2 regions of the Glaciihabitans sp. INWT7 genome follow, and region 2 is predicted to be linked to the other one. Evidence: predicted binding sites of a transcription regulator. Region 2 holds the regulator's gene; the other holds the start of a gene.
What was found. The regulator LexA, encoded in region 2, represses DNA repair genes until DNA is damaged. The targets are predictions, from matches to a motif close to TCGAACANNTGTTCGA.

Region 1: the regulator LexA is predicted to act here: its motif matches at 13,854-13,869, upstream of F1C58_RS08955 (HNH endonuclease signature motif containing protein).

The regions. Positions count from the first base shown of each region.
Region 1 is NZ_CP043653.1:1,841,957-1,857,945, reverse strand. Features, by position in the region: gene F1C58_RS09030 (ABC transporter substrate-binding protein) at 1-135, shown strand, start outside; gene F1C58_RS09025 (ABC transporter permease) at 275-1,384, shown strand; gene F1C58_RS09020 (ABC transporter permease) at 1,387-2,451, shown strand; gene F1C58_RS09015 (ABC transporter ATP-binding protein) at 2,448-4,133, shown strand; gene F1C58_RS09010 (ATP-binding cassette domain-containing protein) at 4,136-4,978, shown strand; gene F1C58_RS09005 (TfoX/Sxy family protein) at 4,971-5,321, shown strand; gene F1C58_RS09000 (D-isomer specific 2-hydroxyacid dehydrogenase family protein) at 5,318-6,331, shown strand; gene F1C58_RS08995 (beta-propeller fold lactonase family protein) at 6,328-7,320, shown strand; tRNA gene F1C58_RS08990 (tRNA-Asn) at 7,421-7,493, shown strand; gene F1C58_RS08985 (sensor histidine kinase) at 7,636-8,994, shown strand; gene F1C58_RS08980 (response regulator transcription factor) at 8,991-9,656, shown strand; gene F1C58_RS08975 (SHOCT domain-containing protein) at 9,789-10,133, shown strand; gene F1C58_RS08970 (sensor histidine kinase) at 10,243-11,163, shown strand; gene F1C58_RS08965 (AzlC family ABC transporter permease) at 11,150-11,932, shown strand; gene F1C58_RS08960 (AzlD domain-containing protein) at 11,997-12,302, shown strand; gene F1C58_RS08955 (HNH endonuclease signature motif containing protein) at 12,399-13,835, opposite strand; gene def (peptide deformylase) at 14,678-15,244, opposite strand; gene F1C58_RS08945 (DMT family transporter) at 15,285-15,989, shown strand, end outside.
Region 2 is NZ_CP043653.1:1,290,457-1,306,445, reverse strand. Features, by position in the region: gene F1C58_RS06385 (ParA family protein) at 1-361, opposite strand, end outside; gene xerD (site-specific tyrosine recombinase XerD) at 1,317-2,249, opposite strand; gene F1C58_RS06375 (NUDIX hydrolase) at 2,242-2,886, opposite strand; gene F1C58_RS06370 (CTP synthase) at 2,889-4,592, opposite strand; gene F1C58_RS06365 (SseB family protein) at 4,641-5,393, opposite strand; gene priA (bifunctional 1-(5-phosphoribosyl)-5-((5-phosphoribosylamino)methylideneamino)imidazole-4-carboxamide isomerase/phosphoribosylanthranilate isomerase PriA) at 5,401-6,150, opposite strand; gene hisH (imidazole glycerol phosphate synthase subunit HisH) at 6,275-6,907, opposite strand; gene hisB (imidazoleglycerol-phosphate dehydratase HisB) at 6,910-7,515, opposite strand; gene F1C58_RS06345 (histidinol-phosphate transaminase) at 7,512-8,627, opposite strand; gene F1C58_RS06340 (LysM peptidoglycan-binding domain-containing protein) at 8,813-9,262, opposite strand; gene lexA (transcriptional repressor LexA) at 9,693-10,358, shown strand; gene F1C58_RS06330 (signal peptidase I) at 10,310-10,891, opposite strand; gene F1C58_RS06325 (hypothetical protein) at 11,003-11,683, opposite strand; gene metE (5-methyltetrahydropteroyltriglutamate--homocysteine S-methyltransferase) at 12,409-14,724, opposite strand; gene F1C58_RS06315 (methylenetetrahydrofolate reductase) at 14,721-15,719, opposite strand; gene hflX (GTPase HflX) at 15,922-15,989, opposite strand, start outside.

The DNA of each region.
Region 1 (15,989 bases), 550 kb from region 2:
CAGGAGAAGGTTGCCGCCGACCTGTCCACGGTCCCGCTGCTGCAGGGCGCTCAGGTCGCGGTCGCCGGAAAGTCCGTGTCGGGAGTCACTCTCGACGCCTCATTCAAGTTCCGTTTCGGCACGCTCTCGAAGTAGCGGACAGAGGGTACCGCTGTCACGGCGGTGATCAGTACCGGCTAACCTTTTGGTAGCCGCGGCCGGGGGTGGCTCGCGAAAGCGGGTCGCCCCCGGTTCTTCTTGGCCGCACGATTACCCGCAGCGCAGATTGGTGACCATGACGACAACCGTGATTCCGGCAGAGGCAGCGCCGCCGCCTCCGGGCACGAGCCGGGTGGGCTCTCGAAAGCGAGGGGCCGCGGGCGGCAACCAGATCGGCCGCTACATCATCGTGCGGCTGCTGCTGATCATCCCAACCGTTTTCATCCTGGTCACGATGGTCTTCATCCTGATGCGCACGATCGGCGACCCGATCACGGCGGCCCTCGGTGGTCGGCTGAGTGCGGCCCAGCTTCAGGAGCGCATCCATGCGGCCGGGTACGACCGCCCGATCCTCGTGCAGTATTTCGAATACCTCGGGCAGATCTTCACCGGCAACTTCGGCACGACGATCAGTGACAACCAGCCGGTCACGAAGGTGTTGCTCACCTACGGCGGCGCGACCCTCGAGCTGGCGTTCTACGCCCTCATCGTGGCCTTCATCGTCGGGATCCCGCTCGGGATGCTCGCCGCCTACTGCCGAGACAAGTGGCCGGACGCCATCCTGCGGGTCTTCGCCATCCTCTGCTACGCGACGCCGGTCTTCTTCGCCGGCCTGCTTCTCAAGCTGGTCTTCTCGGTCTGGCTCGGGGTGCTGCCCGTCTCCGGCCGAGCATCGACCGGCACAGAACTCGATATCGAACTGCTTCCGCATCCCACCGGCATCTACCTGATCGATGCGATCCAGACCGGAAACCCGGCCGATCTCGCGGATGTCCTCAGCCACGCCGTGCTGCCGGGGATCGCCCTCGGGCTCCTCACCGCCGGCATCTTCCTGCGGCTGGTGCGCACCAACGTGATCGGCACGCTCTCGGCGGACTACGTCGACGCCGCCCGCTCTCGGGGGGTCAGCGAGTACCGGCTGGTACGTAAGCACGCCTACAAGCCCGCGCTAATCCCGATCATCACGGTCATCGGCCTCCAGATCGCGCTGCTGCTCGGCGGTGCGGTGCTCACCGAGACCACCTTCGAGTGGAAGGGTCTCGGGTTCCAGCTCGCGCAGTATCTGGCCGCCCGCGACTTCGTCGCCGTGCAGGGGATCGTGGCACTCCTGGCCGTCGTCGTGGCCGTCACGAACTTCATAGTCGACGTCATCGCGGCTCTCATCGATCCCCGAGTGAGGTACTGATCATGAGTGTCAACACCGCCGAACATCGCGACTCAGCACCCGTGAAGCGTGCGCTGTGGACGCGCATCCCGATAGTGCACCAGGTGCGTCAGAGCGTCGGACTGCAGCGGGGGATGCTCGTCGCCGGACTGACGATCGTCGTGCTCTTCCTCCTCACCGCGCTCTTCGCGCCGATTCTGGCGCCCTACGGCTTCTCGCAGCTCAACGACGCCAACGGCAACTTCGGCGCCCAGAATCCGCCCTCCTCGACCCACCTCCTCGGAACCACCGTCGGAGGGTACGACGTGCTCTCGCGGGTGATCTGGGGATCGCAGACGGCGCTCTTCGTGATCGTGGTCGCGATCATCCTGTCGATCTTCGCCGGGGTGCTTCTCGGGGTGGTCTCCGGCTACCTCGGGGGCTGGCTCGACCGTGTGCTCGTGGTCGTCTGCGACGCGGTCTACGCCTTCCCGACGCTGTTGCTCGCGATCGTCATGTCGATCGTGATCACCGGGGGCAAATCCCAACTCATCGGGGGTGTTCTCGCCGCCGCGATCTCGATCACCGTGGTCTTCATCCCGCAGTACTTCCGGGTGATCCGGGCTGAGACGGTGCGCATCAAGGCGGAGGCATTCGTCGAGTCGGCGAAGGTGCTCGGCGCCTCCTCCGCACGCATCATGTTCCGCCACATCCTGCGGAACGCAACCCGCACCCTCCCGCTGATCTTCACCCTCAACGCTTCCGAGGCGATCCTCACCCTTGCCGGCCTCGGCTTCCTCGGCTTCGGCATCGAACCGACTTCCGCAGCCGAATGGGGCTACGACCTCAACAAGTCGATCTCCGACGTCACCAGCGGCATCTGGTGGACTTCCGTCTTCCCGGGCCTCGCGATCGTGCTCGCCGTTCTCGGCATGACCCTCGTCGGGGAGAGCCTCAACGACCTCGCCGACCCGCGACTGCGCACTCGTCGCCGGGCCGCCGGCAAGTTGCCCGCGCCGGGTCCGACCGGAGACGGCGCTCCCGAGGCGAGCACGGATGTCGTGGGCGACCTGGAACTCGACTCTTCAGAACTGGAGGCACGCCCGTGAGCAGTCTCGTGCGCGGCCAGCAGGCCGTCGGAATCACCGACCTCTCTGTCACCTTCGCCACTGACGGCGGCGATGTCCGGGCCGTCGACGGGGTGACCCTGTCGGTGAACGCCGGAGAGGTGCTCGCCATCGTCGGCGAGAGCGGCAGCGGCAAGACCGTGACCGCCAAGACGATCCTCGGTCTCCTTCCCGACACGGCGACGGCATCCGGTGTCGTGCTGCTCGGCAACGACAACGTGGTCACCGTCAGCCACAGCCGCCTGAGGGAGATTCGCGGAACGAGCGCCGCCATGGTGTTCCAGGAGCCGTCTACCGCACTGAACCCCGTCTATACCGTCGGCTGGCAGATCGCCGAGGGCCTGCGGGCACACGGCAAGTACTCGCGCGCCGAGGCGAAGGCCAAGGCCATCGAGATCCTCGGCAAGGTGGGTATCCCCGATCCGGAGGAACGGGTCGATTACTACCCGCACCAGTTCTCCGGCGGGCAGAAGCAGCGCGTGGTGATCGCCATGGCGCTCGTTCTCGATCCAGAGCTCATCGTGGCCGACGAGCCCACAACGGCGCTCGACGTGACGGTTCAGGCCGAGATCCTCGACCTCCTGCGCCGGTGCCGCGACGAATTCGACACCGCGATAGTGCTCATCACGCACAACATGGGCGTCGTCGCCGATCTGGCCGACCGGGTCGCGGTGATGTATCAGGGCAAGGTCGTCGAGGAGGCGGATGCCACCAGCCTGTTCGGCAACCCGCAGCACGAATACACGAAGAGACTGCTCGCGGCCGTTCCCTACCTCGGTTCGGGCACCGTGAAGACCCAGGAGCGGGCGGCGGAACGAGCGCTCACCGAGACCGAACCCCCACTCGTCGTCGCGACGGCACTCGAGATCGAATACCCCGGTCGCTTCGGCCGCGCGGGCTTCCGCGCGGTCAACGGCGTGAGCTTCGAGATCGGGGCGCGCGAGGTGCTCGGTCTCGTGGGCGAGAGCGGATCGGGCAAGACCACCATCGGTCGCGCCATCGGAGGTCTCACCCGTATCACGGGCGGCTCGCTGACCGTGCTCGGGCAGGAGATGCTCGGGGTGAGGGAACGCACATTCCGCCCCTTGCGCAGTGACATCGGGTTCGTCTTCCAGGACCCGGCCACCAGCTTCAACCCGCTGCTCACCATCGCAGAGTGCGTCGCCGAGCCGCTCATCGTGCACGGTCGTGCTCCCGATGCCCGGTCTGCCCGCGCGCGGGTCGACGAGCTGCTCGAAGCGGTGCAACTTCCCCGCGCCTTCGGCGACAGGTATCCCCACGAGCTGAGCGGTGGGCAGCGCCAGCGCGCCTCCCTCGCCCGCGCCCTCGCACTGCAGCCGAAGCTGCTGATCGCCGATGAGCCCACCAGTGCTCTCGATGTCTCGGTGCAGGCCCGCGTGCTCGAACTCTTCGCGGAGCTGCAGCGAGAGTTCGGCTTCGCGGCGTTGTTCATCAGTCACGATCTCGCCGTCGTCGACATCCTCGCCGACCGGATAGCGGTGCTGTACCACGGTGAGCTCGTGGAAGAAGGCACCGGGGCCGAGGTGCTCGGCGCGCCTCAGCATCCGTACACCAAGCGGCTGCTCGCTTCGTTGCCCGTGCCCAACCCCGCAGAGCAGGCGAAGCGACGCGAGGAACTGCGGATTCTCCGAGCCGCGGACTGACCGTGAGCGCAGCGAATTCGACAGACCTCGTGGTGTCCGCCCGGGATGTCTCGATGGTCTATCGCTCGAATCACGCCCGCCCCTACCTCGCAGTGCGCGGAGTCACCCTCGAGGTCGCGGCGGGCGAGATGCTGGGCATCGTGGGGGAGTCCGGATCGGGCAAGTCCACGCTCGCACTCGCGATCGCGGGCATCGCGGGGCGCGGTGGGGAGTCGATGCCGAGGATCTGCGGCGGTCAGCTCGAAGTTCACGGCACGCGCCTGCGTCGTGTGGGGCGCCGTGCCCGCGATCGACTGACGCTGCAGGTCGGCTTTCTGCGACAGGATGCGGCGGAGCGGCTCAGCCCGTTGCTGACCGTCGCCGAGAATGTGGCCGAGCCGATCTATCAGCGCGATCGCCGATTCAGCGTGCGGGAAGCCTCGGATGCCGTGGCGACGGTCATCGACGCCGTGCGCCTGCCCCTTAGCCTGATGAACCGGCTGCCGTACCAGCTGAGCAGCGGCCAACGGCAGAGAGTCGCCCTCGCCCGCGCGATCGTTCTGGAGCCGACTCTGCTCGTGGCCGATGAGCCGACCCGCGGAGTGGACGCGAGCGTCCGTGACGGCGTGCTCGACGCCCTGCGAGATCTTCATCGCGACCGTGGTCTCACCGCGATAGTGGTGAGCAGCGACCTCGCCGTCCTCTCCCGCATCGCCCCGAGGCTGGCGGTGATGCAGAACGGCATCCTGGTCGGGCTCGGGGACCTCGACACCCTCACGACCGCACCGGAGAACGAGTACCTCAAGGGATTGGCTCGCTCGCGCTCCGTGCTCGGGACTGCCGAGACGCAGAAGTTCCATGGCTAATCACCCGGACACGGTCCGCTTCATCGAGGACCAGCTCGGCGACCTGAACATCCGCACTCGCACGATGTTCGGGGAGCACGCCATCTACTGTGACGAGAAGGTCGTCGGCTTCATCTGCGACGACACTCTCTTCCTCACGCCGACCGACGCCGAAGCCGCGCTGTTCGAGCGCACGGTTCCCGCGCCGCCGCATCCCGGGGCGAAGGACTACCGTTCCGTGCCCGGCGAGCTTCTCGAAGACCGAGACTGGCTTCAGAAGGCCGTGCAGGCGACGGCGGATGCGCGCCCCGCTCCTCGCCCGAAGAAGTCGCGGCCCGTCGGCCGACGCCCGGAGCGCGAGTGAGCCAGCACCGCGGCGTGACGGCCGATGCCGGACGCGTTCTCGATGGCGACCGGCGCCCCGCATCCGGACCGGTCAGCATCGTTCCGGCCTCGGCAACCTCCTCCGCTGCGGAAGACGTCTTCGCCCGGGCGGTCACCGCAGGCGGGGGCGAGCTCGTCGAGCTCGGCCCGCAGACCCGGGGGCTCATCTGGCTGTCCTACGGTGGTGCGGCAGCGCTCGAGTCCACCCTGGATTCGCACCCCGCGATCGGCTGGGTGCAGCTTCCCTACGCAGGCGTCGACGTGTTCGCCGAGCTCCTGCGCTCACACGCCGATCGGCCGTTCCCGCTCTGGACCAGCGCGAAGGGTGCGTACTCGCAGCCCGTCGCCGAACATGCGCTCACCCTCGTGCTCGGCCTTCTCCGGGTGATCCCCGAGCGGGCGCGAGCCACCGGCTGGCCGACCGGTCCCAAGGTCGGACGCTCCCTCTACGGACTCTCGGTGCTGATCGTGGGTGCCGGCGGGGTCGCGCGAGAGTTGCTCCGTCTCCTCGCGCCGTTCGGCGTGAGCGTCACCATCGTGCGGCGAACCGCAGATCAGGTCGACGGTGCCCGACGGACGATCACCGCCGACGGGCTTGCAGAGGTGCTGCCCGATGCCGATGTGGTGGTCATCGCCGCCGCTTCGACAACGGGCACCCACCACCTGTTCGGTGCCCCGGAGTTCGCGGGGATGAAGAACAGCGCCGTGCTCGTCAACATCGCCAGGGGAGAGCTCGTCGATACGGATGCCCTCGTCGCTGCCCTCCGCTCCGGGGAGATCGCCGCCGCCGGCCTCGACGTCACCGACCCGGAGCCGCTGCCCGACGGGCATCCGCTCTGGACCGCTCCGCACATCCTCATCACACCGCACAGTGCGGATACCCCGGAGATGACGGAGCCGCTGCTCGCCGAGAGGATTCGCGAGAACGTCGCAGCCTTCGTGGGCGACGGCCGTTTCGTCGGAGTCGTCGACCCGAAGGCGGGCTATTGACCACCATCGACCTGCTGGTGGGCGGGTACACCGGCACCATGGGAGACGCGAAGGGCATCTCGCTGCTGCGCTGGCACGGTGAGCTAGCCCGACTGGAGTTGCTCGAAACGACACCGACCTCGTCACCATCATTCCTCGCCTCAGGTTCCGCCGGGCTGGTCTACGCGACCGACGAGTACGGCACCGGCCCGGCCGGGCGCATCGAGGCGTTCCGACGGGTTCGGGGCTCTCTGCGATTGCTCGGAGGCCAACCGACCAGCGGCGGCTTCCCCTGTCATGTGAGCGTCACGGCGGATCGCCTGTTCGTGTCGAACTATCTCGACGGCTCCATCGACGTCTTCCCGCTCCTGCCCGACGGCCGGATCGGCGAGTTGATCCAGACCCTGACGTCGCACGGGAGTGGACCCGACCCGGTGCAGGAGCGGCCGCATGCGCACTCGACCCTCGTGCGGGGATCGACCGTGCTCAGCGCGGATCTCGGCGCCGACCGGGTGCACGTGCAGGGAATCGAGAACGGCAGGCTCGTGCGCACGGCTTCTGTGGCTCTCCCGCCGGGCACCGGGCCGCGCGACCTGGCGAGGCTCGCGGGTCGAACCATCCTGCTCGGAGAGCTGCGGGGCAGTCTCTTCGCCCTCGGTGACCGCGGTGAGGTGCTCGACGCGGGCACGATCGCCGAGGACTGGGTCGAGTCAGATCACGCCGCGGGACTCGCGATCGACGCGTCCGCCCGTTTCCTCTACACGGGGCTGCGCGGCTCCAACCGCATCGCGGTGATCCGCACCGGAGACCTCAGTCCGGTCGCGACCGTCTCCAGCGACGGCGACTGGCCACGGCACCTCTGCATGATCGACGGCGATGTGCTTCTGGTGGCGAACCAGCTGTCGTCGACGGTGGCCGCATTCCGCATCGATCCGGTCACCGGCATCCCTCTTCCGCTCGGCTCGCCGGTGGAAGTTGCATCGCCGACCTTCCTGCTGCCGGTACTGTAGACACGTCGATTCAGCGTCGAGCACGAGCTGCCCAGGGGATTGCACCGCACGATTTGGTGCAACGCGTTCCTTTGGTAAAGTGGTCAAGCTGTTTCAGCAATCCTCGATAGCTCAATTGGCAGAGCATCGCACTGTTAATGCGGCGGTTCTTGGTTCGAGTCCAAGTCGGGGAGCTCGATTGCCGCACGGGGCTCCACCCCCTGCGGCATTCGTTGTTTAAGCGGTCGATGCCAATCCGTGACTACTCCCGGGGGAGTAGCCGCCCGCCATCCTGCAGCGGATGTCCCGGGCAAGAGCCGCAACTACGATCGATCCATGCCCTTCCATGGTCGTTTCGACAGCGCGGGCTGGACCGAGCGCCGAAGTGGTCGTTTCGCGGATCGGAATTTCGAATCCTGGCACGAACCGTGGCAGGAGATGGAGGCCAGCCGAGCGCGGCGCCAGAATTCCGCCGGCGCACGCAGAATGCGCCTGATCCTTCCCGTGCTCTTGTCGCTGTTCGTGCAGGTGCCTGCCGTCTTCTTCAGCGTGCGCCCCGGCAACGGCATCGTCCGCACCGCAGTGTGGACCGACCCGAGGATGCTCCTGGTCGGGCTCGGGCTCGCTCTCATCGGTCCGCTCGCCCTGCTCGCCGCCCGTCGTTTCCCCGGTCCGGTCGTGGCCATCGCTGCCGCGGCGGGGGGCGCCGATCTGCTGCTGTTCCGCACCTCAGACCATCCGCCGTACCTGGCGCTCGCCTTCGCCGTCGTGTCCGCTGTGGTGCGCGGCGCCCGAAGCTGGGCCTGGATTTCGGTGTCCGCGGCCTGGCTCCTCGCCCTCGCCGTATCGCTGATCGCGGGTCTCGACGTCTCGCCGCCGCGAATCGCGGCCGTGACGCTCGGAATTCTCATCGTGCTCGGCGTGGGAGAGAGCGTGCGAACGCGCCGCGAGCAGTATTCGGAGATCTCACGCCGCATCGCCGAGCGCAAGCAGTCCGAGGTGCAGGCCGAACGGGTGCGCATCGCCCGTGAGCTTCACGATGTGCTCGCGCATTCCCTCAGCCAGATCAATGTGCAGGCCGGTGTGGGGCTCCATCTCATGGACAAACAGCCCGAGAAGGCCAAGGCGGCCCTGGCGAGCATCAAAGAGTCCAGCAAGACGGCCCTGGACGAAGTGCGGTCGGTGCTCGGTATCCTTCGCGCCGAAGGGGGAGCGGATCCCAGTGCGCCGCTCGTTCCGGAGCCCGATCTCTCGCGGCTCGGCGGCCTCGCCGCGTCGATCGCCGACCAGGGCGTCGCCGTCGAGGTGCGCAACACGATCGAGAGCGTGCCGAGCGCCGGCACCCAGCTCGCGCTGTACCGCATCGCTCAGGAGTCGCTGACTAATGTGCTGCGTCACGCCAGGGCGACCTCGGTCACCGTGAGTGCCCGGGAAGAGGATGGCTTCTACCTGCTCGAGATCATCGACGACGGCACCGGGAGCCCACCGCGCCAGGACACCGGAGGCCGTGGCCTGCTCGGTATGCACGAGCGCGCCGAACTTCTCGGCGGCAGCCTGACCGCCGCTCCCGCCGAGGGCGGCGGCTTTCGAGTCTCTGCCAGAATTCCCCAGACAGCAGCCGCAGTGAGCTACACCAGCGCACCCGACATCCCGTCCGCCCCTCGCGGTGGACCCTCCCAGAAGGACAGCCCATGATCCGCGTCGCCATCGCCGACGACCAGCAACTCATCAGGGGCGGCTTCCGGTCACTGCTCGAAGCGGAGAGCGACCTCGACGTCGTGGGTGAGGCCGGCACGGGCGCGGAGGCGGTTGCTCTCGTCACCCGCGAGAAGCCCGATGTCGTTCTCATGGACATCCGGATGCCCGACGGGGACGGTCTGTGGGCAACAGAGCGGATCGTGGCCAATCCCGCTCTCGCCGGAACCCACATCGTGATCGTCACCACCTTCGAGCTCGACGAATACGTCGCCCAGGCGATCCGTGCGGGCGCGAGCGGCTTCCTGGTCAAGGACACGGAGCCGGAGGAGTTGATCCGTGCGGTGCGGGTGGTGGCCGGTGGCGACGCGCTGTTGTCGCCCGGTGTCACGAAGCGCCTGCTCGAGCGGGTCGCCGGATCCCTCAAAGAGGCCCCGGACACGTCGCAGCTCGCACCCTTGACCGAACGCGAACGGGAGGTGCTCGGCCTGGTGGGGCATGGGCTCACCAACGACGAGATCGGCCGAAAGCTCTTCCTCAGCCCACTCACCGCGAAGACCCACGTGTCGCGCATCATGTCGAAGCTCCTCGCGAGAGACCGGGTGCAGCTCGTGGTGGTCGCCTACGAGACCGGACTCGTCCGGGCGGGGTACCAGGAGTAGCAGGGAGTGCTCCCGGCGCAGTAGCCGAGTGCCTCCGCCGGGCAGATTCGCCGATTCGGCTTCGCGAGGAGTGTTGAGTGCAACGGTTCCACCGGCTCTCGCCACCGGGACCTTCACAGAAACGGATACATCGTGCTCGCAACACTCGCCCTCGCGGCCCCCGCGGCCCATTTCGTCGGCCCCTGGGTCGGCGGTTTCGGATTCTTCTTCCTGCTCATCCCGCTGTTCTGGATCGCGCTCTTCGCGGTCGTCTTCTCGATTGCTCGGCGTCGCCGTCGCGCCTGGTTCGCGCAGGGCGGCGGATACGGTCACCCTGGATTCGGCGGCGGCCAGTGGGGTCATTGGGGCAGCCCGTCCCGGTCGGCGGAGTCGACCCTCGCCGAGCGGTTCGCGCAGGGAGACATCGACGAGAAGGACTACCGCGCACGTCTAGAGGTGCTGCGGGCGAACTCCTGGCCGCAGCCGCCGGCCAAGTAGGCCGGCACCCGCGAGCCGGGACGGCAGCGCGCCGATCCCGGTTCGCGATAACCTCGGAGAGACAGCACGTCGTTGTCAGACCCGATGCTGTCAGCCCGAGGAGACCCGAGTGAATACCTGGCTGCAACAGCATTCGATGCTGGTGATGATCCTGCTCACCGCAGCATCCGCGGTATTCCTCGTTCTCACGGTCGTGTTCCTGGTGCTCTGGATCCGCGCCGCCCGTGGCCGCCGCCGCCAGTACTTCGCCCGCGTCGACGCCGAGCGCGACAATCTCGACCTCGAAGCATCACTTCAAGAGCAACTCGGAAAGCTGCGCATCGTGCGCGAACTCCACGAGGTGGCGATCCATTCTGTCTCCACGATCGTGAGCCAGGCGGATGGCGCCCAGTATGCCGCGACCTCGGATGCCGGCGCGGCGGTGCGTGCCTCCGCGACCATCGCCGAGGCCGCCCGGTCGACTCTCGCCGATCTTCGTCGCGTGATGACCGTGGTGGGTGGGTCTGTCGACGAATCCTTGCCAGAGCCACGCACCGACATGACGCTCGAGCTCTTCGACGTGATGCGGGATGCCGGGCTGGAGATCACGGTCGTGGAGAACGGCGAGCCGTTCGTGCTCGGTGACGGGCCGCAGCTCGCCGTCTTCCGGATCGTGCAGGAGGCGCTGTCCAATGCGCTGAAGTACGGCGGCACCGGCACGCAGGTGCGCGTCAGCTCCACCTGGACCGACGAGGGCCTGCAGGTCGTGATCGACGAAGACGGCGTGCGCGCCGCCGCCCGCCGTGAAGGGCTCGACCCGGACAAGCTCGCGCAGAGCCGCACGTACACCTTCCAGGACGACCTCGACGCTCTGACCGAGGTGGTCGTCGGACCCGGAATGAGCGAGATGCGGGAGCGTGCGGCACTGTACCGGGGCATCCTCACGGCGAACATGCTTCCCGGGGTCGGGTTCACGGTGTCGGCGGTGTTCCCTTCGATTCGCTACGACAACGGCGTGCACGGCGTGAATCTGCGCGATGGCCAGGACTGAGCCGGGTCCCTCCGACGACGATCAAGGCCGGGAAGTCGCGCCCACCGCAGCCACCACCTGGAGTGGCGAGGATCGCGCCGTTGCCCGCAAGGGTGTCGCCGTCGGTCTCGCGGCCGCGGCCTACGGCATCTCTTACGGTGCCCTCGCCGTCGCCGCCGGGCTCGACGTGTGGCAGACCTGCGTGATGAGCCTCCTCATGTTCACCGGCGGCTCGCAGTTCGCCCTCGTGGGGGTGATCGCCACCGGTGGAGTGGCCGCAGGGCCGGCCGCCATCGCGAGCGCAGCGATCCTGGGCATCCGCAACGGGATCTACGGAATCCGGGTCGCTCCCATTGTGGGCGCCGGTCGCTGGCGCCGGTTGGCAGCGGCCTGGGTGACGATCGATGAGTCCACCGCCGTCGCCACGACCCAATCCACACTGCGTACCCAGCGAATCGGCTTCTGGGTCACCGCAGTGTCGGTCTTTGTCGGCTGGAATCTCACCTCGCTCATCGGTGCGCTCATCGGCAACGCCCTCGGCGATGTCCGAACGTATGGACTGGATGCTGCCGCAGCCGCTGCCTTCCTCGGACTTCTCTGGCCCCGCCTGCGCCAACTGCAGACGATCGCCGTGGCGACCGCCGCCGCCGTGATCGCCACGGTGACCACTCCGGTGCTGATCCCGGGCCTACCGGTGCTCGTGGCGGGAATCGTCGCCGTGATCGTGGGGGGATTCAACTGGTTCGGCAGTCGGAATCCCCAGCCCGAACCCCCGGGGATTCCGACATGACCTGTAACGTCTTTCAATCGGCGCCACCGGTCAGTGGGCTCCCTCGGCTCACGGGCGACTCATCATGACGCTCTGGCTCATCGTGATCATCGCCTCCCTGGCATGCCTCTCCCTGAAGATCGCCGGATACCTCGTGCCAGCATCGTTCCTCGAGAAGCCCGCTCCGGCCCGCATCGCTAATCTGCTCACCGTCGCTCTGCTCGCCGCCCTCATCGCGGTGCAGACCCTCGGTGCTGGCTCCCGCATCGTGTTCGATGCGCGACTCCCCGCCGTGGCCGTGGCCGCCCTCTTGCTGGCGCTGCGAGTTCCTTTCATCGTGGTGGTGATAGCGGCCGCCGCGACTGCCGCTCTCATCCGCGCGGTCTTCTAGGTGTGACCAGCCACCCTGACCGGCCACACTGACTAGCCACCCCGACCAGCCACCCTGACCAGCCCACCCTGACCCGCCACCCTGACCAGCCCCCCACTAGGCGCTGAGCACTTTCAAGTCGCGGAGGGCGGCACTCTTCGAAGGCATGGGCCGCGGCCGCTGGTCCGGATCGACATTTCGAGGAGGAATGAGCCAGAACCCCGTGTCATCCCGAACTATCTCCCAACCGTTGTTATGCACGAGCAGATGGTGATAGCGGCACAGAAGCACCCCATCGAGGATGTTCGTCTCGCCCTGATCTCGCTTCCAGTGTCTGGAGTGGTGGGCCTCGCACCAACTGGGAGGCCGATCGCAGTCCCCGAACAAGCATCCGCCCTGTGCCGAGGCCAGGGCGATCCGCTGTCTCTTCGAATACAGCCGCTGTTCCCGGCCCAAGTCGAGGGGGCGCCCGGCTTCGTCGAAGCCGAGCTGAACCGTGCCGGACTCGCAGGCGATGCGCTCGACGGTCTCGATTGAGATCGGGATGTCGCATCCTTCGATCCGACCGTGGCCGTGCCTGGCCTCGAGCGCGGTGCGCGTCACCAGCACTCGCACCGAAGGCTGTCGAGTTCCCACGATCCGTCGGCTCTCACCCGTCTCCGCTCCCGCCGCGATTCGTAGCAGCTGAGTGAACGCGTCGTGCACGTACTGGTCGGTGGTGCGCTCGTCCGTCGCGATCGCTGCTGCCCATGCCCTGTCGGCGTCGTCGACGAATCGGACGCCTCCTCGGCGGGGAGAGGTGAGGGTGTCGTAGACGTCGTCCCAGAAAGCCGCGGACTCGATGTCCGGGTCGATGATGTATCTCGAGAGACCATTGGGACGCCGGGTGCGGCGCACCGACCGCTCTTCGAAGGCGGCCCGCTCGCGCTCCGCGATACCGGTTTCGTCCAGATCGTCCCTCAGGCGGCGGGCCAGACGCAGCAATTCGTCTGCGTCGACGAGTGTCGCCTCGATCACGAGCAGGTGGGTGGCAACGGACAGGGCATCTGCTGTCACAGCACCAGAGCCTTCGGATGGCGCACCGAGCCCGACGCGGATCGCGCGGGCGGCGTCCACCGAGATGCAACCCGCGGCAACGGCGGCGCCGACCTCCCGGAACCAGGGCTCGGCGCTCGAAGAGGTCTCGGGCGCAGCGGACTCCCGGGCCATCGTGCCCGCTTGGACGAGTGCGGAGGCGCTGCGCGCGGTAAACCCGGTCTCATGCCGCACGAGGGCCTCCGGCGTGCGGAACCCCTCCCTCTGGGCGAGTCCCGAAAAGCCGAGCTCCCGCCGCGAACGGTGACCGATCTCGCCGGCCACCACCGCGGCGCTCGCGCCGAGTTCACGGGCGAGTTCCGAGAGTTCGCGCTGGATGCGAAGAAGATCGGGGTCGGAAAGAGTGTCGACTGAGCGAGCGCATTCGGCGACAAAGCCGACCGCCCGGCGCGCGCCAGCCAGCGACGAATCGAAGTCCCCACCCGGGGACTCGTCGAACACGTCTTCGTTATTTGCCATGTATTCATTCTCCCAGCTTCGAATACATATCTGAAGGGCTTTGTCAAATCTGGGGATAATCCGTCGGGTACATCGCTGTGGAGGAGGGGCCGCGCGGACGAGGGCGCCCTAGAAGCCCCGACGCAAAAACGAGCGTCGAGTCCCGCGAGACCTAACCCGCGCGATACGCAACCCGCGAGCCGCAACCCGCGAGCCGCAACCCGCGATACGCAACCCGCGCGATACGCAACCCGCGAGCCGCAACCCGCGCGATACGCAACCCGCGAGCCGCAACCCGCGAGAGCCCATCCGCGACACGCAACCCGTGAGACGCAACCCGCGACACCCAACCCCCGCACGCCGTCGCACTGCGTCACCAGGCGAGCTGGATCTCCGCGAGGTCGTCTGCCGCGCTGTCGACCCCTTCCGTTCTTTCGATAACGAACCCGTCTCGCCGGTAGATCGCATACGCCCGTGGGTTGTCCTGTGCCATCCGGAGTTGCGCGGGATCCTCCCTGGCCGCAGCGTCGAGGCGGGCTTGACCGATGCCCGTGCATGTTGCTCACTGCGGACAGGCGACATGGCGAGGCATAGGGGGCGAGCGGAAACTTCGGGCCTGTCGCCGACAAAGGCGATCCCAGGATGTGGCTCGACGACTCAGCGACGAACAGCCGGTCGGGAACAGCCTTGCCGCCAGAATCGTCGTCCATATCCCCACGCGCAGACGAAGGGCCGCGACGCCAGAGAACTCCAGGGCAAGAAGGTGGCCGTGCGTATCTCGCGACCCGTCCACCCGGATCGCCGCGATCACAGCCGCCTCGGAGAACCGTGGCTGCCGGATCACAGGGTGTGAAGTTCTGTCATCAGCCCTCGAGGTCGTCGACCCCTGGCATCCAACTCAGTCCGGGCTCGCCCCAGCCGCTCTTCTTCACGGCTTTCGCGGCAGCCTTGCTCGCCGCGTGGTCGAGACGGTCGACATACAGCACACCGTCGAGGTGGTCGTATTCGTGCTGGAAGATGCGGGCGAGCCAGCCCTCCGCCCTGATCTCGAAGGGCTTCTGGTCGAGATCGACGGCCGTGAGCATGGCGAGTTGCGACCGCCGCAGCGCGAAGCGTTCGCCGGGCACCGAGAGGCACCCTTCGGACTCCTCGTCCTCATCCGCCGGCCCGATCGGCACCGGGCTCACCCACAGGGTGGGATTGATGGCGACTCCGCGCCAGAGCGTGTCGTCGTCGTCCGTCCAATTGAAGACGAAGAGCCGAAGCGGCACATCGACCTGCGGCGCGGCGAGACCGACACCCGGCGCGGCCTCCATCGTCTCGAACATATCGGCCACGAGGGTCGCCAGTTCATCGTCGAATGAGGTGACGTCTGCTGCGGGGGAGTGGAGCACGGGATTGCCCGTGATTTGAATCGGGAGGACGGCCATTCGCCAAGAATATCGGAGGGCCAGCGGGTAGGGTCGTGCCGTGACGCCAGACCTCAGTGCCATTTCGGACCAGATCTCCCTCACCCCTTCTGCATACATCGGCATTCCGATCGCTCTGATCGGGGCGGTGTTCCTCGCCCTCGGAGCGCAATTCCAGCACCGCGGGGTCAACAAGGTCGATCGTCTGAGTGAAGCTCCGTCGACAGCGGGCCTCAACATCGGCCAGCTGCTCCTGCTGCTTCGCCGGCCGTCATGGGTGATCGGCACCCTCATGCTCGGCCTCGCCGTGGTCTTTCAGCTCACCGCACTGTATTTCGCACCGATCATCGTGGTCCAGCCGCTCGGTGCCATCGCCCTCATCATCACGGCGATCGTCAACTCCCGTGTGTCCGGCGTGAAGCTCAAGCAGGATGCCATCCGGCCGATCATCTTCTGCGTCGGTGGCGTCGGACTCTTCGTGACCTTCGCTACCATCTTCGCCCGGTCAAAGGAGATCACCCAGAGCCAACTGGTGACGGTGCTGATCATCCTCGGCGTGGTCACTATCGCCTTCGCCCTGCTCTTCGCCTTCCTGCGGAAGAAATTCGGCGCTCTCATCTACATCGTCGGTGCCGGGGTGCTGTATGGATTCGTCGCCACGCTGGCCAAGGTCGTCATCGACCGGGTGCACACGATCTTCATCAATGGCGCACAGGGTTTCGAGGGGCTGACCATCGCCTGTGTCGTCGCCCTGCTCGCGGCGACA
Region 2 (15,989 bases):
CCGGGGTGGACGTCGTGCGGATGGCCTGGTGGGCATCCTTCACGGTTCCGAGCATGAGGTCGTAGATGTTCGAGCCCTCGTGGGAGGCCACACCGAGGCCTGCAGACAGGGCCCCTTGAGGATCGAAGTCGATGGCGAGCACCCGGCGGCCATAGCCTGCCAGCGCTGCGCCGAGGCTGATCGCGGTCGTGGTCTTACCGACGCCACCCTTCTGGTTGCAGAGGGCGATGATACGCGCGGGACCGTTGGAGGCCAGAACCGGAGGCTCCGCGAAGACGCTGAGCGGGCGACCGGTCGGGCCGGTGGCGACGCGATCGAAACCGGGGAGTTCCTCAGCCGATTTGTCCCGCTTCGCTGTCATCCCGACATTCCTTACCGTTGATCACCGGCCGCTGCCGATTAGGACGATTCTATCGATGGCGTGCGCGCCGCCCCGTCAGACTCGCCATGGGCGGTGGGGTGTGGTGGGGTCGGCGGTGGGTGCGGGACAGCACAAGCCCGGCGGTCGACGGCGCTTATGGGGCGTCATCCGCCGATCCGTCAGAAAGTACTCCCCCACGGAACCGAAAGCGCAGTCTGTGACGGGCGGGCTGGGGAGCGACATTTGCCACCTCGATGTTGACGTCCCCGTTTGACAGGGCTAGACGCGACGTCTTCGCCGACGGCGTCCACCGATCCGTCACTAACTGCGCCCGCTGGGGCCCGGGCCAGCGTTTTGTGACGGGTGAGCGGCGGCGTGGGTGTTGTGGCGCCGGTACTGACTCGGCGGCACCGGGTGAACTGTCGGAAATGGCTCCGCCCGAGCAGCGCGCCAGCAGGTTATGACGGATGGTTGGCATGGGCGCACTCGGCCCGGCGGCCACTCCGCCCGGCGGCCACTCCGCCCGGCGGCCACTCCGCGCACGACGCTAGCCGTCAGAAACTGCTCGATCGAAGCGCCGGGCCAGCCGTTCGTGACGGTTGGGGCGGGCAGCGGCGCCCCGACGCACTCTGCCCACACGCACCACCCCGCGGGCCGGCGGGTGTTGTGCGCCGTTACCCACCCGGCGGCAAGGGGTGAACCGTCAGAAACCGCTTTCGCGCACCATCGAGACAGCACATCGTGACGGTTGGGCGGGGACGTGCGCGTTTTCGGCCCGGCACCCACTCCGCGGCGCAGGGTGAACCGTCAGAAACGGCTCCCGGGCAGCAACGAGCCAGCACATTGTGACGGTTCGGCGGGGACGTGCGCGTTTTCGGCCTGGCACCCAGTCGGCGGCAAGGGGTGAACCGTCCGGAGCAGCAGGTTGTGACGGTTGAGGCCGCGACCGCCGGGCTCAGCGCGCTCGCGGATGCGCCGTCGTGTACATGTCGCGCAGGGTGTCCGCCGTCACCAGGGTGTAGATCTGCGTGGTCGCGACAGAGGAATGCCCGAGCAACTCCTGCACGACGCGCACATCGGCACCACCGGCGAGCAGGTGCGTCGCAAACGAGTGTCGGAAGGTATGGGGCGAGATCTCGATACCGAGCTTCGCCTGTTCGGCCCGCGCGCGGATGATCAACCACGCGTTCTGCCGCGACACCCGCTGACCGCGGATGCCGAGAAACAGGGCCGGGGTCGACTTGCCCCGGGTGGAGAGCAGCGGCCGCCCTCGCACCAAGTAGGCATCGATGGCGGCCTGAGCGTAGGAACCCAGCGGCACGATCCGCTGCTTGCCCCCCTTGCCGAACAGGCGCACGACGTCGACACTGTGCCCTTCCGTGCCGATCACGTCGTCCACGTTCAGGTCGACGGCCTCGGAGATGCGAGCGCCCGTGGCGTAGAGCAGCTCTAAGAGGGCGCGGTCCCGCAGGGACTGGAGGTCGTCCCCCGATGCGGCATCGAGCACGGCCGTCATCTGCTCGATCGTGATCGCCTTCGGGAGCCGGCTCGCGAGCTTCGGCGGGGTGACGTCGGCGGCGACATCCACCGCTACCAGGCCCTCCTCCAGCAGGAAGCGGTGCAGGCTGCGCACCGAGGACAACATCCGTGCCATTGAGGATGCCGTGAGCGGGTTCTCGTCGCGGGTGCGCAGGTGGAGCGCGAACGCCGAGACGTGCGCAACCGTGATCTGTTCCGGCGTGGTCACGCCGGTGTCAGCAAGCTGACGACCGTACGTCGATAGATCACGGCGGTAGGCGGCCACGGTGTTCGGCGAAAGGCCGCGCTCGATCGAGACCTGTCGTAGGTATCTGTCGACAGCTCGTTCGAAAGTTGAGTCGTCAGTCACGGCTGTGGGACTTCGGATGGCGCGACCACGGTGCGTCGGCAGCCCCGAGGCTTGCCCACCCTGCCGCCCGCGACACCTGGGCCGTGAGCACGGCGATGGACAGGATCGAGTTGCCGACCGTGCGGCCGAGCACGGCGGCGACGACCTCATCGAGCGGCACCCACCGCTTCTCGATATCGGATTCCTCGTCGGTGCGCTCGAACACGCTGCGGGCGTCGCTCAGTCCGCGGGCGAGGTAGATGCGGATCGCCTCATTGCTGCCGCCGGGCGTGGAGTAGAAATCGCTCAGCAGGTTCCACTCGCTCGCGACGACATCCGCCTCCTCGGCGAGTTCGCGTTGCGCACCCAGCACGGGAGATTCGCCATCGATGTCGAGCAGCCCCGCGGGGATCTCCCACTCACGCGCACCGACGGGATGCCGATACTGCTTGATCAGCAGCACCCGATCCTGGTCGTCGAGGGCGAGGATCGCGACCGCGCCGGTGTGGTCCACGTATTCGCGGGTGATGGTCTCCGCCGGCACCGTGTCCCCGTATTCGAACATGTCCCGCCGGATGTCCCAGACGATGCCCGCGTAGACCACCTCGCTCGACACCACGTTGACGGGGAAGACCTCGTCGGAGAGCGGCTGTGACATGTTCACGCGTCCTGCACGGTGAACAGGCGCGTGGCCTCCTGCCGCTCGAGCGCTGCGGCGACGAGACCCTGGAAGAGCGGATGTGCGCGGTCGGGTCGCGACCGCAGCTCCGGGTGGGCCTGGGTGCCGACGTAGTAGGGGTGCACGTCTCGCGGCAGTTCCACGAATTCCACGAGATGGCCGTCGGGCGAGACGCCGGAGAAGTCGAGTCCCGCCGCGGCGATCTCCGCGCGATAGGCGTTGTTGACCTCGTAGCGGTGGCGGTGGCGCTCCTCGACGCGAGTCGATCCGTAGACCCCGGCGACGATCGATCCCTCGGTGAGGTCGGCGGGATAGAGGCCGAGTCGCATGGTGCCGCCGAGGTCTCCCCCGGCGATGATCTCCACCTGCTCCGCCATGGTCGCGATCACCGGGAATTCGGTCTCCGGGTCGAACTCCGACGAGGATGCGCCGGTGAGTCCCACGACGTTACGCGCGTACTCGATCACCATGCACTGCAGTCCGAGGCAGAGACCCAGCACCGGGATGCCGTTCTCCCGCGCGAATTTGAGCGCGCCGAGCTTGCCTTCGATGCCGCGGACTCCGAAGCCTCCCGGCACGCAGATGCCGTCGACATCCGACAGCAGTCGCGCCGCGCCGTCGGGCGTCTCGCACTCGTCCGAGGGGATCCAGCGCACGAGCACCTTCGTCTGCTGCGCGAAGCCGCCGGCCCGAAGAGCCTCGGTCACCGAGAGGTAGGCGTCGGGAAGGTCGATGTATTTTCCGACCAATCCGATCGTGACCTCGTGCTTCGGCTGGTGTACGGCGGCCAGCAGGTCCTTCCAGCCGGACCAGTCCACCTCTGCCGCCTCGAGCCCGAAGTGGTCGATGATGTACGCGTCGAGTCCCTGGTCGTGGAGCATGGTCGGGATGTCGTAGATGGAGGGCACGTCGATCGCGTTGACGACGGCCTGCTCGTCCACGTCGCACATGAGCGCGATCTTGCGCTTGTTCGACTCGGAGACCGGGCGGTCGGAGCGCAGCACAAGGGCATCCGGCTGGATTCCGATGGAGCGCAGGGCCGCGACGGAATGCTGGGTCGGCTTGGTCTTCTGCTCTCCGGAGGCGCCGAGGTATGGCACGAGGGAGACGTGAACGAAGAACACATTGCTGCGGCCCAGTTCGTGGCGCACCTGGCGGGCCGCCTCGATGAAGGGCTGGGATTCGATGTCGCCGACGGTGCCGCCGACCTCGGTGATGATGACGTCGGGCCGTGTTCCGTCCTCCGCGAGCTCGGCCTGGAGACGCATCCGCCGCTTGATCTCGTCGGTGATGTGCGGGATCACCTGCACAGTGTCGCCGAGGTACTCGCCGCGGCGTTCCTTCGCGATGACCGTGGAGTAGATCTGGCCGGTGGTGACATTCGCGGCCTGATTGAGGTTGATGTCGAGGAAGCGCTCGTAGTGCCCGATGTCGAGGTCGGTCTCGGCCCCGTCGTCGGTCACGAAGACCTCGCCGTGCTGGAAGGGGTTCATGGTGCCCGGATCCACGTTGAGATACGGGTCGAGCTTCTGCATGACGACGCGGAGGCCGCGGGCCGTGAGGAGGTTTCCGAGACTGGCAGCCGTGAGTCCCTTACCGAGACTCGAAACGACTCCACCAGTGACGAAGATGTGCTTGGTTATGTCCGCGTTTTGTTTGTTCACCACGGGGTTACAGCTTATCAGTGGCTCGGCACCGAAAACGGTGCGGGGCTCGCCCCAGTTCCGGCATTCTCACGCCCCTGCCGTGCCGAGTCGCACCGCGAGCGAGTCGACCCGGGCGGCGATGGCTTCGCTTGCACTCCAGCGCGCCTGCAACCGTGCAAGCACGGCATCCAGCTTGACCCGATCGAGACCGGGCTGCAGCGCGAGGTAGACCACGAGTTCGGGACCGGTGAGCCGGGCATCCGCGTCCCCCGGTTCGACCCTCAGTGACGCCACCGCGGGTTCCCCCTCGATCGAGAGGCGGAACTCGTCGAGCACTCCGGCATCGAGATGGCTCGGGGACCAGGGCTGGCACTGCGCGATCGCCCAGAGCGCCGGGCGTCGGATCACAAACTCGGTCGGCGAGGTCGGGTCGAGCACCACGAGTTCTGTGCCTTCACTGGCGGCGGCGAGGGCCACCCGCACGGCATCGGCCGGCACGGGGCGCGCCAACGGCTTCCAGTGTCGCATCGCCTCCACCGAGCTGAAGACGGGCATCACGTTGCGCCCGTCGGGGCCAGCGACGGTGACGATCGACAACTCGGCACTCTTGTCGACGGGGTGACCGTGATCGCCGATCGCCGATTCGCCGAGCTGAGCCACCAGAGGAATCAGCAGACGCGAGCCGCGAATAGCGTCGACGACCCCGGCTACTCCAATCTCTCCGGCGGCGAACTGTGCGAGCGCCAGCGCGAGCTCTGCAGGCGCCGAGCCGTCGTCATCCGAGGAGGCGCCATGCTCGAAGCGGCGCCCCTCCCAGGGCACGCCGGCGGAATCGGACACCGGATGCTCAGTCGGACGCGACCGCGAGGGCTTCGGCGAGGGTGAAGGCCTTGGCGTAGAGCGCCTTGCCCACGATCGCCCCCTCGACTCCGAGCGGAACGAGGGCGCGGAGCGCGGCGATGTCATCGAGGTTCGAGATGCCCCCGGATGCGACGACGGGCCGGTCGGTGCGCTCGGCGACCGAGCGCAGCAGTTCGAGGTTCGGACCCTGCAGGGTGCCGTCCTTGGTCACATCCGTCACGACATAGCGCGCGCAGCCTGCCCCCTCGAGTCGGTCGAGCACCTCGAAGAGATCCCCGCCGTCCTTCGTCCAGCCGCGCGCCGCGAGGGTCGTTCCGCGCACGTCGAGCCCGACCGCGATCAGCTCGCCGAACTTGGCGATCACCGTCGCCGCCCAGTCCGGATTCTCCAGCGCTGCCGTCCCGAGGTTGATGCGCTTCGCCCCGGTGTCGAGGGCCGCTTCGAGGCTGGCGTCATCGCGGATTCCGCCCGACAGCTCGATGAGCGCGTCCCCGCCGACCCGCTTGATCACCGAACGGATCGCATCGTGGTTGTTGCCCCGACCGAAGGCGGCATCGAGGTCCACGAGGTGGATCCACTCTGCGCCCTGGGAGGTCCAGTCCGCCGCGGCATCCACCGGATCGCCGTAGCTCGTCTCACTGCCGGCCTCACCCTGGGTCAGGCGCACCGCCTGGCCGTCGGCGACGTCGATCGCGGGCAGAAGCACGAGTTTGGGAGTGGAGTCGAGGGCGCTCATCGGATCTTTTCTCTTCGGGACGACTGGGGCTGCAACGTCTTGGCGTCACAATGGCTTTACACGGTTCGGGGCGTTACTGCGTTTGGCGCGATACGGGGTTTGGGGTGTTACAGGGTTTGGAGCGTTACAGGGTCTCCAGCCAATTCGAGAGCAACCGGATGCCCGGCTCCCCCGACTTCTCGGGGTGGAACTGGGTGGCGCTGAGCGGTCCGTTCTCCACCGCTGCGAGAAAACGGGTGCCGTGCTCGGCCCAGGTGAGCTTCGGTTCTGAGAAGGGCGGCATCGCATCGAGAGTCCACTCGGTCGCGGCGTAGGAGTGCACGAAATAGAAGCGCTCATCGGCGATTCCCGCGAAGAGCACCGAGTCGCTCGCCGCTTCGAGTGTGTTCCACCCCATGTGCGGGAGTATCGGCGCGTCGAGTTCCGTGATCACCCCGGGCCACTGATCGAGGCCCTCCGTCTCCTCCCCGCGCTCCACTCCCCGACCGAACAGCACCTGCATTCCCACACAGATGCCGAGCACGGGCTTGCCTCCGGCCAACCGGAGGTCCACCAGGTCTCCGCCGTGCACCGAGTCGAGGGCAGCCATGACCGCGGAGAACGCGCCGACCCCGGGCACGAGGAGCCCGTCGGCCGCGAGCACACGGGACCGGTCGGCCGTGAGATCGACGTCGGCTCCCGCAGCCTCGAGAGCTTTCGCGGCGGAGTGCACGTTGCCGCTGCCGTAGTCGAGCACGACGACGGAGGGCCGACTCATGGTCAGAGCGCGCCCTTGGTCGACGGGATACCGGTGACCCGCGCATCCGGAGTCACGGCTGTGCGCAGCGCGCGGGCGAAGGCCTTGAACTCCGCCTCTGCGATGTGGTGGGGATCCCGCCCGCCGAGCACGGTGATGTGCACGGTGAGGCCGGCGTTGAAGGCGATCGCCTCGAAGACGTGGCGAACCATGGAACCGGTGAAGTGTCCGCCGATGAGGTGGAACTCGAACCCGGCGGGTTCACCGGTGTGCACGAGGTACGGGCGCCCCGAGACATCCACGACGGCCTGCACGAGAGCCTCGTCGAGCGGCACGAGCGCGTCTCCGTATCGGGCGATGCCCGACTTGTCGCCGAGCGCATCCTTGATCGCCTTGCCGAGCACGATCCCGATGTCTTCGACGGTGTGGTGCACATCGATCTCGGTGTCACCGCTCGCACGCACCTTCAGGTCGATCAGCGAGTGCTTGGAGAACGCGGTGAGCAGGTGATCGTAGAAGGGCACCGAGGTCTGGATGTCGGATACGCCGGTGCCGTCGAGGTCGAGCGACAGGTCGATGCTCGACTCGCTCGTCTCACGCTGGAGGTGCGCGACGCGCTGGGGGCTCATGCCCCAATCCTACCGAGAGCGTTCGAACCGTTACCCGCCGAGTCGAGCGCCGCGAGAGCGTTGAGAAACGCAGTGGTCTCCGCCGCCGTTCCCGCCGTCACCCGCAGGTGATTCGGGATCCCGATGTCGCGGATGATGATGTCCTGTTCGAGCAGAGCCTTGAACACCGCGTGCGGGTCGTCAACTCCCCCGAACAGCACGAAGTTGGCCCAGCTGCGCCAGACCGGGTAGCCGAGCCTGGGCAGTTCCTCGAGCAGGCGATCCCGCTGCGCTTTGATGTCATCCACCATCGCGAGCATCTCGCCGCTGTGAGCAAGGGCGGCGATCGCGGCAGCCTGGGTGAGGGCCGAGAGGTGGTAGGGAAGGCGCACGAGGCGAAGGGCGTCGGTGATTGCGGGATCGGCCGCGAGGTAGCCGAGACGGGCTCCCGCGAACGCGAATGCCTTGCTCATCGTGCGGGAGACGATGAGCCGTTCGCGACCCTCGAGCAGGCTGAGGGCGGTCGGCAGGTCGGTCGGCGCGAATTCGGCGTAGGCCTCGTCCACGACGACGATCCCCTCGGTGGCGTCGTAGGCGGCGACGATCGTCTCGAGGGAGAGCGGTGTGCCCGTGGGGTTGTTCGGCGAGCAGAAGAACACGATGTCCGGTGTCGTCTTCTCGATCCACTGGACCGCCGTCTGCGGCGAGATCTCGAATGCCTCGTCCCGCTTCCCGGCAATCCATCTGGTGCCCGTGCCCGACGCGATTATCGAATGCATGGAGTAGGTGGGAGGGAATCCCAGCACACTGCGCCCCGGGCCCCCGAACGCCTGCAGGATCTGCTGCAGCACCTCATTGGAGCCGTTCGCCGCCCAGATATTGTCCCGGGTCAGGCCGGATCCGAGGTAACCGGCGAGGCTGTCGCGCAGTTGAGTGAACTCGCGATCGGGATAGCGGTTCACGCCGAGGACGGCCGCGGCCAGCGCGGTCACGATGTCCGTGGCGACCGCCTCGGGAATGGGATGGGTGTTCTCGTTCACATTGAGCCGGATTCGCACCTGCTCCTGGGGTGCCCCGTAGGGGGTGAGACCACGGAGGTCGTCGCGGATGGGCAGATCGTCTAGAGAAACCACGTGTCAATGCTAGAGGGCGCAAGATGCGAGGAACGGAGCTGGGATGTGCGGCGATGATCCGCAGTGCACCGGCTGCTCAATCTGAGTGGCGCGACTCATCCCGAGCGGTGTCGAAGGCGAGAGTCTCAGTTTGAATAATCTCAGCGTGAATATGCTCAGGGTGAATATGCTCAGGGTGAATATTCTCAGTGCGAATACTTGACCGGAACGGCGAGGCTCTGACCCGGCTGCACCTCCGCGCTGCCCAGCTGGTTGAGCTGCACGATGTCTGACACGACATCCCGCGGGTCCGACGACGGAGCGATCTCTCCCGCCAACTGCCAGAGACTCTCGCCGGGTTGCACGATGACATGCTCGAAAGTGACCGAGGAGGCATCCACACCCGCCGACGCTCCGCCACCGTTGAGGGCGAGACCGAAAGCGGCGATCACTAGCGGTGCGGCGACCAGGATCGTGAGCAGAGCGTATCCACGGCGCGTGATGCGCAGTCGTGGTGCGCGCTGCCGCGGCGTGCCGTTCGTCGCCGGCCGGGCCGCGCTGATCCGGGCCGCGCTGCTGGGCGCAACTGACCTGCTCAGTCTCGATGCGGTCGGTGCTGCGGTCAGGAGTGCTGTGGTCAGGATTGCTGTGGTCATCGTCGTGCCTTCCTCTGCCTACCTCGGAGCGCTCAGGGGAATGAAGCGCCTACAGGGTTTTCGTATCCGACACTCGGCCGGGAGTGCCGGATACGAAGCTTTGTTCCGAACATACATTCGATTTGTGCGAAATTCAAGCGTTGTCTTCGACATTTCCCGAAATCGAGTTGCGACACACTCGAACAGGTGTTTGTTTCGAGGGTGAAACGCGGATACAGTTTCGATTGTCTGGAGATGAGACAACCAGCGACCACTGACATTGCCGGAATCGCGCTACATCAGCCCCGGCTATGGCGAATGGCCCAGCAGAGAACCACCCAGACAAAGCAGTACCCAGACCGACGAATGCCCAGACAGCAGGAGTGACATGAGTGAGTTGGATTCAGGCGACAACGGCGGGGCCGGACGCGGACCGCGCGAAGCCGGACCGGTGCAGGAGAAGCCGGGGACCCGTCGACGCAAGAGCCTGAGCGACAAGCAGCTCGCGATCCTCGACTTCATCCAGCGCGCTGTCGCGTCGAGAGGCTATCCGCCGAGCATGCGGGAGATCGGGGATGCGGTCGGCCTCTCATCGTTGTCGAGTGTCACCCACCAGCTCAACCAACTCGAGCTCAGCGGCTACCTGCGCCGCGACCCCAACCGGCCTCGCGCGCTCGAGGTGCTCATCGACATCCAGCAGGATGAGAGCGCTGTCGTCTCCGACAACCCGACCCCGATCGGTGACGCGGCGATGGTGCCCCTCGTCGGTCGCATCGCTGCCGGCATCCCGATCACCGCAGAAGAGATGGTGGACGAGGTCTTCCCTCTCCCCCGCCAGCTCGTGGGCAAGGGCGAGCTCTTCATGCTGAAAGTCGTGGGGGATTCCATGATCGACGCCGCGATTTGCGACGGAGACTGGATCGTGGTGCGTCAACAGAAGTCTGCGGAGAACGGAGACATCGTCGCGGCGATGCTCGACGAAGAGGCCACAGTTAAGGTCTTCCAGCAGCGTGATGGCCACACCTGGCTGCTTCCGCGCAACAGCGCCTTTGCGCCGATCCTCGGTGACTACGCCGAGCTGCTCGGCAAGGTCGTCGCGGTGCTTCGATCGGTGTAAGGCAGTCGGTGAACGCGCCGGTGCCGGTGCCGGGTACGAGCTGGGGATCTTCCGGCGCTCGATGACGCGCTCGGCGAGTCCTGAGCGGCGGCGCCGGTAAGGGACCAGATCTGCCACAGCAGCACGGCGCTGGCCAGAATCGATGCGAGCCCCAGGGGATTCTTCAGGTACGTGAGCCAATAGCCCAGTTCGGGCGGCGAGGCCACGACGCCCCCGATGATCGCGCCCGTCCGCACCTGCCACGGGTCTGGCGTCTCGTTCGCATCGCCTTTGGTGGTGATCGTGCCATCCGCGTTGATGGACATGAGGCGATGGGTGATCACCGTCCCGTCAGCGAGGAAGGCGATCGGCTGCCCCACGCGGTACTGGTGCTCCCGCACGATCACGGCGCTGCGCGAGGGGATCGTCGGTGACATCGACCCGGTGTGCACCACATAGAGCTTGTACGGCAGCGCTCCCGTCGCTGCGAGCACGAAGGCGACCGCGACCAAGAGAGGGATCACGCAGGCGAGCGCGAGTCTCAGTCTCTTCATGTTCGATGGCTCTTCATGTTCGATGGCTCTCCGTCGGTGGGCTGGGCGTGCGGGAGAATGGGGAAGGATGCCGCCCACGCGAGTCGCGGAGCGGCATCCTGTCTCGTGATGTTACGGAGTCACTCCGTGCTGGGTCGCCACGATCTGGTAGGGCAGACCATCACCGTAGCCATCGGCTGAGGACACATAGTTCTGGTCGTTGGTGTTGCCGGAGACCAGATATCCCTGCGCCGAGGCGGGGTAGTGGTTGAAGGCGACTGGCGGCGTCACCGTCTTGCTTGCGAGGGCGAAGGCGAACGACACGTTCCCCGCGCTGCCGGGTGTGAGGTTCGAGGCGACGAGGTACTTCTTCGCCAGCGGCCAGCACCCGGTCGGTGAGAACGCCCCGCACGTGCCGGAACGATCGTTGAGATTCGCGGAGTCGAACAGCGCGGTCCCGTTCGCCGAGAGGTGCACCTCACCGTAGGTTCCCATGTTGTTGAGCGCGCTGAGCGCGGTGGCGTTGTTGAAAACGATCCAGACATCCTCGGCGTTGGCACCGGTGTTCTGGTAGTTGACGGTGACCTTCTGGGACTCCCCCGGCAAGAGCTTGTCGAAGGACAGGTCCATCGAGCTGGCGCCCGCGCCGCCATACGGCGTCACCTTGATCGATCCGACGGTTCCGGTGATCGCGCCGGTGTGGGTGTCGCTGAAATAGGCACCCGTCGTGCCGGCCGCAATCCAGGCCGTACCGCCGAGCACTGCAACAGTGGCGACGAGGGCGAGACCCTTTACTTTCACATTCTTGAGCATTGAGGACTTTCTTCTGGCGTTGTGCGAGCGCTCCCGGCGGGGGCCGGGCGCTCGACTGTTGTGGAAACCCCTGGAGCCCGGAAGGCGCGTCAAAGCGCGCCGGAACCGTCCAGCGACGCTGCTATGGCGCGCGCAAAAAAGGGGTGCGGGTAAGCGACGATTCCGCGCGCGGTGAGACGAATCTTCCTTCGGGGGCGTTTCAGATGAGGAAACAGATTCGGGATGCGGGTAAGCGACGAATCTGCCCCGAGCGCTCTCTGCGAGAACGGCTCAGCTACAAACTAGACCCCACCGAGGGCCACCACAAGGCGAAACGGCAACTTCGTTGCACTCCTGCAACAGATCACGACAGCGCCGGGCCAGCGCGCTCATCTCACCGTCTGCTCAGCGAAAGTTCCTCCACCATCTGAGCGTCTTTTTTCTGGTCCGGCGCCCGGGAGGTGTGCTGGGCACCTGTCACGGGCAACGATGCCGCGCTAGGTCTGATGCAGGCGCGCACGTAGCGGCAGATGTGGTCGGCAAGGAGCCTGCACGCAGAAATGGGGCCAGGTTCGCACCTCCATTGCCCGATGCTCGCGGGCATGGCCCCCCTGCGCTCGCGGCAGTCCCTTGAGGGGGCTCCTGAGAGAAATGGCGTCGCGGCGGGAGTCGTAACTCCCGCCGCGACGCCATCAGACCTCCGCGAAGGGTTGTCCTCCCGCCCTGACGGGCAGGAGAGGTGAGCGCTACTGCGCGTTCACCCGCTCGCGCACGGCACGCGTTGCGGCGACCACGTTCGTGAGGGATGCGACAGTCTCGTCGTAGCCGCGAGTCTTCAGGCCGCAGTCGGGGTTCACCCACACCTGACGGTTGGGGATCGAGCCGAGGGCGATCTCGATGAGGTCGGTGACCTCCTCGATCGAGGGCACGCGCGGGGAATGGATGTCGTAGACGCCCGGGCCGATGCCGCGCCCGAAACCGCTGCGCTGGATGTCGGGAACGACCTCCATCTTCGACCGGGCGGCCTCGATGGAGGTCACATCGGCATCCAGGTTGTTGATGGCATCGATGACCACTCCGAACTCCGAGTAGCAGAGGTGGGTGTGGATCTGGGTCTTGGCCTCGACCCCCGCCGTCGCCAGGCGGAAGGATCGCACGGACCAGTCGAGATAGGCGGCCTGGTCGGCCTTCTTGAGGGGCAGCAGCTCGCGCAGCGCGGGCTCATCCACCTGGATGATGCCGATCCCCGCCTCCTCGAGGTCTTCGATCTCATCGCGGAGCGCGAGCGCGACCTGGTTGGCCGTCTCCCCCAGCGGCTGGTCGTCGCGCACGAAGCTCCAGGCCAGGATGGTGACCGGGCCGGTGAGCATGCCCTTCACCGACTTCTCGGTGAGACTCTGCGTGTACGACGACCACTCCACGGTGATGGGCGCCTCGCGCGCGACATCCCCCCACAGGATCGACGGACGCGTACAACGGCTGCCGTAAGACTGCACCCAGCCGTTCTGCGTCACCGCGAAGCCGTCGAGGTGCTCGGCGAAGTACTGCACCATGTCGTTACGCTCGGGCTCGCCATGCACGATCACGTCGATGCCGATCTCTTCCTGCAGTTCGACGACGCTCTTGATCTCCGCCTTCAGGAAGTCGATGTACTCGTTCTCGCTGATCTCGCCCTTGGCATTGGCCGCGCGGGCCTTGCGGATGTTGCCGGTCTGGGGGAACGATCCGATCGTCGTCGTGGGAAGGAACGGAAGGTTGAGGGCGGCGTCCTGCGCGGCAAGCCGCTCGGAGTAGTCACCGCGCCCGAAGTCGGCTTCCGTGAGAGCGGCGGCTCGCGCACGCGCGTCTCCGTCGCGCACTCCGGGAGCGATGCGGCGGTCAGCGAGTGCGGCCGAGGCAGCGTCGAGGTCGCCCTGGATAGCGGATGCGCCGCCCGCGAGTCCCGCCGCGAGAACCGCGATCTGCGCGACCTTCTGGTCGGCGAAGGCCAGCCAGCTCTTCAGGCGGTCATCGAGAAATGGCTCGTCCGCGACATCGTGCGGGGTGTGGAAGAGGCTCGTGGATGAGGTGACGGCCACGTTGGGCGACAGCGCCTTCAACGACTCGAGGGTGCCGAAGGCGGCCGCGAGGTCTCCGCGCCAGATGTTGTGACCGTCGATCACGCCACCGACCAGCGTCTTCTCCGTGTGGAAGCCCTCTGGAATTGCCCCCTTCACGAGGTCGAGCCCGATGGCCTCGATCGAGGTCGAGTCGAGCACCGGGAGCGCGTCATCGAGGCTGCCGTAGGGTGCGGCCACAAAGATCTGCGGGCGCAGGCCCAGGGCACCGAGGGCGTCATAGGCCCGCTTGGTGGCGGCCAACACCTCGGCGCGGGGCACCTCGATGCTCTCGCTGACGAGCGCCGGCTCGTCCAGCTGCACCCACTCGGCACCGACGGCGGTCAGCGCGGCGAGCAGTTCGGCGTAGACCGGCAGAAGGTCGTCGAGGCGATCGAGGGGCTGGTAGCCCTCCGGGGCATCCTCGCTCGCCTTGCTGAGCAGCAGGAAGGTGACCGGGCCGACGATGACCGGGCGGGTGCGGAATCCGCTAGTGGTGGCCTCTGCGACCTCACGCACCAGTCGGTCGGAGGCGAGGTGGAAGTCGGTCTCCGGACCGATCTCCGGCACGAGGTAGTGGTAGTTGGAGTCGAACCACTTGGTCATCTCGGCGGGGGTGTTGTTGCCTTCGCCGCGGGCGATGGTGAAATAGCCGGCGAGGTCGACGGTACCGTCGGCGGCGACGAGCGAAGCGAAACGGGTGGGAACGGCCCCGACTGCGACCGCGGCATCCAGCATCTGGTCATAGAAGGAGAAGGCCTCGGGGATGGAGGAGTCGGACTTGCCGAGACCGAGAGAGACCAGGCGTTCACGGGTGACGGCTCGCAGCTCGGCGGCGGTCGCTTCAAGCTCATCGGAGGTGATTCGGCCGGCCCAGAATGACTCGACGGCCTTCTTGAGCTCGCGGCGACGGCCGATCCGGGGGTAGCCCAGGATGCTGCCGGTGGGGAATGAGGGGGTCGTCATACGGATTCCTTGTGTTTGGGTGATTCTGGTGGGGTCAGCCCGGCGATGAGACCGACTCCGTCGAGAACGGACAGTACGGCCCGGTGCTGGTTGAAAGTGTAGAGGTGGAGGCCCGGTGCCCCTCCCGCGAGGATCTCGAGCGAGAGCGAGACGGCGTGCTCGATCCCGATCTCGGCCTGTTCCTCGGCGGAATCGGTGGCGTGCAGGCGCCTGGACAGCTCTTCGGGGCGACGCTCCCCGGTGAGTTCGAGGATTCGCTCGAGCCGGGTGGGGGCCGTGGCGGGCATCAAGCCCGGCAGGATCGGGATCGTGACGCCCGCAGTTCGGGCCTCATCGACGAATCCGAGGTAGTCCTCCGCGTGGAAGAACAGCTGTGTGATGGCGACTGTTGCGCCGGAGACCTGCTTGGCGAGCAGGGTATCGATGTCCTGGTTCGACCGCTTCGACCGCGGGTGCCCATTGGGGAAGGCCGCCACTGCCACTCGCACCTTCTGACGGCTGGACGGGATCACGCCACCGCCGGAGGCACTGCGCGATGGGAGCGTCGCATACTGAGCGCGCTCGGTCTGCACCCGGTGGATGAGCTGCACGAGCTCGGAGGCACTGCCGAGGTCGCCGAGGAACTGGTCGCCCTCGACCGCACCGCGCGGGGGATCGCCGCGGAGGGCGAGAAAACTCGTGATGCCCGCGTCGAGGAACTCACGAACCAGCCGGTTCGCCTCGTAGTGAGATGATCCGACGCAGGTGAGGTGGGCGAGGGGATGCACGGAGGTCTGCTCGCGGATGTACCGCAGCACCCCGAGCGAACTCTCGCGGGAAGACCCGTTGGCCCCGTACGTGACCGACATGAAGTCGGGACCCACCGCAGCCAATTGCTGAATGGTGTCCCAGAGAGTGTGCGCCGCCGCCTCGTTGCGGGGAGGGAACAGTTCGAACGAGAACGGGATGCGCACGCCGGACCGGCTGTTCTCGCCGGAGCTTTCGGGAGCGGGCACTGGTCTGGTCCTCGGTGCATATCGCCGGCTGTCGAGTGGCCCACTGGGCCCACTGCATCGCCGTTCTGGTGGGATGCGGAGCCGAACGGCTCCTGTGGGCGGGTGCCGGGCTCGGCTGTCGCTCCTGGGCTCGCAGACCTCGCGAACCTCGGTCCCGTCAGACTAGCAAGCGGTGCTCGTGACCGGCAGAAGTGTTACGCAATCAGACGACGGCGGCGGGCACCGGCGTCGCGAACGGGCGCAGCGCTGCCGCGTGCTCCTCGGTGACGA